DNA from 3 places in the Cellulomonas algicola genome. Region 2 is predicted to be linked to each of the others. Evidence: riboswitches for the same ligand, from Rfam matches in the RefSeq annotation. Region 2 holds a riboswitch; each other region holds the start of a gene.
The links. Region 2 has a riboswitch for thiamine pyrophosphate ahead of thiM (hydroxyethylthiazole kinase). Riboswitches for the same ligand answer to the same signal wherever they lie in the genome.

Region 1: another riboswitch for thiamine pyrophosphate. It lies ahead of KOV94_RS10740 (YkoF family thiamine/hydroxymethylpyrimidine-binding protein); the one in region 2 lies ahead of thiM (hydroxyethylthiazole kinase).
Region 3: another riboswitch for thiamine pyrophosphate. It lies ahead of KOV94_RS06125 (thiamine ABC transporter substrate-binding protein); the one in region 2 lies ahead of thiM (hydroxyethylthiazole kinase).

Annotation. Positions count from the first base shown of each region.
Region 1 covers NZ_JAHKSJ010000013.1:32,337-34,587, forward strand. Annotated here, with positions in the region: gene KOV94_RS10735 (ECF transporter S component) at 1-558, opposite strand, end outside; gene KOV94_RS10740 (YkoF family thiamine/hydroxymethylpyrimidine-binding protein) at 555-1,223, opposite strand; TPP riboswitch at 1,359-1,478, opposite strand; gene KOV94_RS10745 (hypothetical protein) at 1,666-2,251, shown strand, end outside.
Region 2 covers NZ_JAHKSJ010000041.1:18,976-21,226, reverse strand. Annotated here, with positions in the region: gene KOV94_RS20255 (ExeM/NucH family extracellular endonuclease) at 1-541, shown strand, start outside; gene KOV94_RS20250 (hypothetical protein) at 657-884, shown strand; TPP riboswitch at 994-1,107, shown strand; gene thiM (hydroxyethylthiazole kinase) at 1,101-1,964, shown strand; gene thiE (thiamine phosphate synthase) at 1,961-2,251, shown strand, end outside.
Region 3 covers NZ_JAHKSJ010000006.1:427,947-430,197, forward strand. Annotated here, with positions in the region: gene KOV94_RS06120 (ABC transporter permease) at 1-350, opposite strand, end outside; gene KOV94_RS06125 (thiamine ABC transporter substrate-binding protein) at 355-1,440, opposite strand; TPP riboswitch at 1,531-1,660, opposite strand; gene KOV94_RS06130 (DUF4235 domain-containing protein) at 1,756-2,028, shown strand; gene KOV94_RS06135 (nucleotidyltransferase family protein) at 2,134-2,251, shown strand, end outside.

The sequences.
Region 1 (2,251 bases), on a different contig from region 2:
CGTGTTGTCGAGCACCCCGGTCCGCGCGAGCGCGTCGCCGATCACACGCGCGAGCAGCCCGCACAGCACGAGCCCGCTCACGACCTGCAGCCCGAGCCGCCACGCGAACCAGTCCTGCCCGAGCCACCCGAACCGCACGACGCCGAGCGCGGTGCTTGCGAGCCCCGCGAGGACCCCGGACAGCGCGAAGACGCCCCACCCGTAGCGGCGGTACCGGGTGAGCGCGAAGGCCGCCTCGGCACCCGCGCCCTGCACGAGCCCGACGACGAGCAGCGTCGGTCCGACGGGCGACGCGAGGAACGCGACCTCGACGAACGCCGCGACGAGCTCGACGACGATCCCGACCCCGGGCTTGCGCACGACGTAGACCGCGAGCGGTGCCGCGACCATCCAGCCGCCGATGAGCACGTGCTGGGCGAGGTCGCCGAACGGCCCCATCGCGAGCTGGAGCGCGCCCCACGCCTGCACGAGCGCCCAGTAGAGGAACCCGAAGACGACGGCGAGGACCGCGAGCAGGACGAGCTCGGCGAGCGTGACGCGTGCGCGGGCGGCGCTCATCGGTCGACCCCGGCCGCGTCGCCCGCCGCCTCGCCCGCCCACGACGGCGAGTGCAGCGTGATCGTGACGTGCGCGACGACGTGCCGCACGTGCCGGGCGGCGGCGAGCCACGCGTCGGCGACGGCCCCGAGGACGTCGGCGAGGTCCCCGTCGAGCCGGGTGACGAAGTGCGACGCGGACACGGCGGCACGGGCACGTGCGACCGCGATCGCCTGCTCGATCGCCCGCATGTGGTCGCCGGGGTGCCCGGGCGTGCCGTCGTCGAGCGGGTAGAGCGCCCAGTGCGCCGCGGCTCGCAGGCCCGTGGGCGGCAGGTCGGGCGGTGCGACGGCCGACAGCACGACGTCGTCGGGCAGCGCGCACGCGACCTCGCCCGGGCAGCCGCGGGACAGCTGGACGTGCGCGGCGACGTGCGTGCCGTCCCGGCCCGCGGCGGCGAGCACGTCGTGGACGTAGCGGACGACGTCGTGCTCGGTGCCGCGCACGAGCGTCGACACGTCGTCGGTGGTCACGGTGACGCGGTCGCGGTCGGCGTGCGCGAGCGCGTCGAGGATCACGCGCACGGCGTCGTCGGACGCGGGGTGCAGGGAGAAGCGGGCGCCGACGCCGAGCTCGGCGGCGGTCGCGGCCGCGCGTCGGTCGGGTGCGGTGACGGGGGTGCTCATGGTGGTCCTCCGGTGCGGTGGCGGACCCCCGGCGAGCAGCACGAGGCCGCGCGACGGCGCACGACCGACGACCGTCCGGGTGGCGCGACGAGGCGTCGCGTCGAGCCCGACGGACGCCGGTCGCCGACGCGGCCGTCGGCGACGAGTGCCCTGCTCCCTACGCTGGTGCGAACCAGGTCAGGTTCCACGGGTCTGCGGGTGGGACGTGGTGTCCGGCCGCACTCTCAGCGCTCCTGCGCTCCCCGGGGGCTTCTGTCGCCGCCGACCGTAGCGCTCCCCCCGGGCCGGCCGGAAGCCCGGTCCGCCCGCTGGTCGCCGCGCGGTCGGGCGGTCCGCCGACGGCCGCGTCGGCCCCTCCACCACCGCTCCCCGAGCACGCCCCCGAGGGGCGGGCGCACGAGCCGCCCCCGTACAGTGGGGCGCCGACCGTCGAGGGAGGACCGTGCCGATCCGTCAGCCGCGCCAGCCGATCCGCCGGCAGACCCGCCGGCCCGTCCACCACCGGACCGCCGCGCTCGTCGCCGCCGCCGCGTGCCTCGGGCTCGGCGCCTGCACGGCCGACGACGGCCGGCCGGACCCCACGACGAGCGCGAGCGCGACCCCGTCGCCGTCGGCGTCCCCGCTCGCCGCGGAGGCGGTCCAGCCGACGCTCCCCGCGACCGTGCTGCCCGCGGCGTCGGCGGAGACGGCCGCGCTCGAGGTGGTCCGGACGCTCGTCGCGCGCGCACCCGTCGTCGTCCTCGCGGACGCCGCCGACCCGGCCGCGCAGGACGCCGCGATCCGGGAGGGCGCGCGGCTCGGGGCGCCCGTGCTGCTCGGTGGTCCGGGCGTGCCGCCCGACGTCCTCGCGGCCGAGCTCGAGCGTCTCGGCACGCGCTGGGCCGTGGCGGTCGGGGCGACCGCACCGGTCCCTGACGGCGTGACGGTCGTCCGGGCGGACGGCGCGTCACCCGCGCCCGCGACCTCGCCCTCCGCCGACGCGACGCCGACCGCCGCGAGCCCGTCGGCGTCGCGCGGCACGCGCGCGA
Region 2 (2,251 bases):
CAAGTCGAAGGTCAAGCTCACCGCGACCGTCACGTCCGACACGTCGGTGGCGGGTGCGACGGTCGAGCTCGTCGCCGGCGGCACCGTCCTCGGCTCCGCGACGCTGTCGAAGAAGGGCTCGGCGACGTTCACGCTGCCCGCGAGCACGCCCGCCGGGACCTACGAGGTCGTCGCCCGGTTCGTCGGCACGGCCGACGTCGCGCCGTCGCAGTCCGCGCCGGTGACCGTCACAGTCACGCAGGTGAAGACGCACACGGGCCTCGTCGCGACCCGCACGACGCAGAAGCACGGCTCGCTCCTGCCGACGCTGCTCGTCGCGGGCGTCGTCCAGGAGAACCTGCGGATCCCGTCCGGGAAGGTCGAGATCCGTGAGGGCGCGACCGTGGTGAGCCGGCACGACGTCGTCCTCGGCGTCGCGATCGGCCGCGTGCCGCACGACGCGAGCGTCGGCACGCACACGTACACCGCGACCTTCGTGCCGAGCGACCCGGACGTCGCGCCCAGCACGAGCGACCCGGTGACGGTGCGCGTCACGCGCTGACGCACGGCGCGGAGGCCCGGCCACCCGTCCCACGAGGGCGCGGCGGTCGGGCCTCCGTCGCATTCCGGCCTTTCGTCCTATGTGCCGGAAGCGTCCGACGGAGCACGCTGGACCCATGGCCGACCCGTCGCGCACCGACCGACGCCCCCTGCCGCTCGCCACGCACGGACCGCAGCCGTGGGAGCCGCCCGAGCTGCGGCACACGCCCGGCGGCGTCTGGGCTCCCGACCCTCTCGCGGTGCCCGCGGTCGCAGGCTGGGTCGACCCCGACGACCGCGTCGTCTGGTTCGAGCACCGCAACCCCGTGTCGGGCAGCGGCACCACCTGGGGCGCCGTCCGGTAGCCCGTCGCACGACCCGTCCGCAGGACCGGTCCGCACGACCTCCGACGACCCGTCGGTCCACCTGGTGAGCGGTGGGCCGACGGGTCGTCGGCGTCGTGGCTAGCCTGAGCGCACTGACACGGGGTGCCCCGCGCCGCCCGACCCGGGCGGACGAGGGGCTGAGATCACACCCGCCGAACCTGATCTAGTTCGTACTAGCGAAGGGATGTCGTCGCGATGACGTCTGCCTACCCGTCCACCGAACCGCACGGCGACGCGCTCGCGCTCGCCCACGCCGCCGGCGAGGCGCTCGCCGCGGTCCACGCGGCCACGCCACTCGTCCAGTGCCTGACGAACGAGGTCACGACGAACCTCGTCGCGAGCACGCTCCTCGCGGTCGGGGCGTCGCCCGCGATGGCGGCCGTGCCGGGCGAGGCCGAGGAGCTCGCGGGCGTCGCGGGCGCCGTCCTCGTCAACCTCGGCACGCTCGACCCGGACCTGCGCGCGTGCGTCGAGCCGACCGTGGCCACGGCCGTCGGGGCGCGCACGCCGTGGGTGCTCGACCCGGTCGCCGTGGGCGTGCTGTCGGTGCGCACGCGGCTCGCGGCGCGTCTCGTGGCCGAGCGCCCCGCCGTCGTCCGCGGCAACGCGAGCGAGGTGCGTGCGCTCGCGGGCCGGCTCTCCGCGGGCCGTGGTGTCGACGCGCGCGACGGGGTCGACGCCGCACGGGAGGCCGCGGCCGGTCTCGCGGCACGGCACGGGACGGTGGTCGCCGTGTCCGGCCCGGTCGACCTCGTCACGGACGGCGAGCACGAGGTGCGGCTCGCCGTCGGCCACCCGCTGCTGACCCGGATCACCGGCGCCGGGTGCGCGCTCGGCGGCCTGACGGCCGCGCTCGCGGCGGTCACCGAGCCGCTCGTCGCCGCGGTCGGGGCGACGACGCTGCTGGGTCTCGCCGCCGAGCGGGCCGCGGTCGCCGCCGCGGGTCCCGCGTCGTTCCAGGTGGCGCTCGTCGACCACCTCGCCTCGGTCGCACCCGACGACCTCGCGGCCCGCGTCGTGTCGGCCGCGACGGTCGAGCGTGCGGCGGTGCCCGCGTGAGCCGCGTCCTGCCCGACGGTCCGTACCTGGTGGTCGACGCCGACACCTGCGCCGCCGCGTCACGCCGGCCGGCCGACATCGCACGGGTCGCGGTCGGCGCGGGCGTCCGCGTGCTGCAGGTGCGGGCCAAGCGGGCGCCGGTCCGCGACCTCGTCGCACTGACGGTCGACGTCGCGCGCGCGGTCGACGGCACGGGCGCCCTCGTGGTCGTGGACGACCGGGTCGACGTCGCGCTCGCCGCGCGCTCGCGCGGGTGCGCGGTCGCCGGGGTGCACGTCGGCCAGGCG
Region 3 (2,251 bases), on a different contig from region 2:
GCGCGCACGGCCGCGCGCCCGCGGAACGTCCGCCGGTACAGCACGAACGCGCCGGGCACGCCGAGCAGCACCGACACGACGGTCGCGACCGACGCCTGGGCCAGCGTCAGCCCGACGATCCGCCACGTGCGCGGTCGCGAGAACACGTCGGCGAAGCCCGACAGGTCGAGCGCGCCGTCGACGACGAACCCGCGCGCGACCATCACGACGACGGGCCACGCGAAGAACACCCCGAGGAACGCGACCGGGACCACGACGGCGGCGGTCCAGAACGCGACCGTCCCCGCCGACGGGCGCGCGCGCCCGCCCGGCGCCACGGGGGCGTCGGGCCGGGCGAGCGTCGTCGTCATCGGGTCAGCCCGCGACGATCTCCGACCACGCCGCGAGCCACTCCTCGCGGTGCGCGTCGACGTCGGCCGGTGCGACCTCGAAGGGCGCGTCCGCGAGCGGCGCCCAGCGCGCCCACTCCTCGGGCAGGTCGACCGCCGTGCTCACCGGGTACATGTACATCGAGCCCGGGATGTCGGCCTGCACCTCGTCGGACAGCAGGAAGTCGAGGAGCTGCTGCGCACCCTCGGGGTTCTCGGCGTTCGCGAGCACGCCCGCGTACTCGACCTGCCGGAAGCACGTGCCGAGCAGCGCGCCCGTCGTCGGCTCGTCGGCCTCGTCCGGCACGGTGAACGGCGGCGACGACGCGTACGACAGCACGACCGGGCGCGGCCCGTCGCCGCCACCGCCGCTGAAGTCCGTGTAGTACGCGTCCGACCAGCCCTCGGACACCTTCAGGCCGTTCGCGACGAGCGCCGTCCAGTAGTCCTGCCAGCCGTCCTCGCCCTTCGCGCCGACGGTCGCGAGCAGGAACGCGAGCCCCGGCGACGACGTGACCGCGCTCGGGACGACCAGCAGGTCCCGGTACTCGGGCTTCGTCAGGTCGTCGAGCGACGCGGGCTCCGCCACGCCGTGCTCGGTGAACCACGCGTGGTCGACGTTGAGGCACACGTCGCCGAAGTCGACCGCGGTCAGCGCGTCGGACCCGTCGACGGCGTACTGCGCGGCGTCCTCCGCCGCGGGCGCGGACGACGTGTACGGCTCGACGACGCCCTCGTCGATCGCGCGCGACGCGAACGTGTTGTCCACGCCGAACACCAGGTCGCCGAGCGGCGCGTCCTTCGTGAGGACGAGCTGGTTCACCAGGGCGCCCGCGTCGCCGGGCTGCACGACCTCGACCGTCAGGCCGCTCTCCTCCTCGAAGGACTCCAGCAGACCGTCGGACAGGCCGAACGAGTCGTGCGTGACCAGCGTGACGGTGCCGCCGCCCCCGCCGGACGCAGCGGGCGACGGGTCGCCACCGCCGATCGCGGAGCAGCCCGCGAGCGCGAGGACGGTCCCGGCGGCCAGCGCCAGGACGGGGACGGACGTGCGGCGGGGCGTGCTCGCCATCGGTGGTGCTCCTCCTTCGTCAGCAGGAGGGGGTCCCCGCACCCGTCGCACGGCGGCACCCTCGCAGGGGCGCGCCGACGACGACTGCGGAGACTGAGAAGCCCGACTCCCTACGCCGGTGTGAACCGGATCAGGTTCGAGGGTCTGCGGTGGTCCGCACTCTCAGCGTCCTGGCCGTCGGCGGGGCTGCCGGCGACGTGACGCTCCCCTGTCGTTCGCCTGCGATCCTACGCCCGTCCGACCAGCGGTCCGACCCGTCCGCGACTAGCGTGGACGCCGGTCCTGTCCCTGATGAACGCCCGGAGGTCTCCCCGCATGGACAAGCAGTCGACCGTCGCGAAGCTCGTGGGGATCGGCGGCGCGCTGGTCGCCGCGTGGCTCGCGCAGCAGGTGGTGGCCCAGGGGTGGAAGGCGACGCGCGGTCACAAGCCGCCGAAGCCCGAGGACGAGGGCGACTACCGGCTCGGCGAGGTCATCGCCGCCGCCGCGATCACGGGAGCGCTCGTCGGCGTCGCCCGCGCGCTCGCGACCCGCGGCACCGCCGCGTTCACCGCCCGCACGGAGACGGGCCGCGAGCTGGTCGACTGAGCCGGATCGCATCCGGCGTCGACGTGTCGGACGACACCTGCGAGGGGCGCCTCGCGAAGGTGCACGCGCACCGATCCGAGATCCGCGCCGCTGCCCGGCGCGCAGGTGCGACGCACATCGCCGTCGTCGGATCGGTCGCGCGGCGAGGACGGCCCGGCGTCCGACATCGACTTCCTCGTCGACGTCGACGTGCGTGAGGTCGGCCTCTTCCCGCTCATGGATC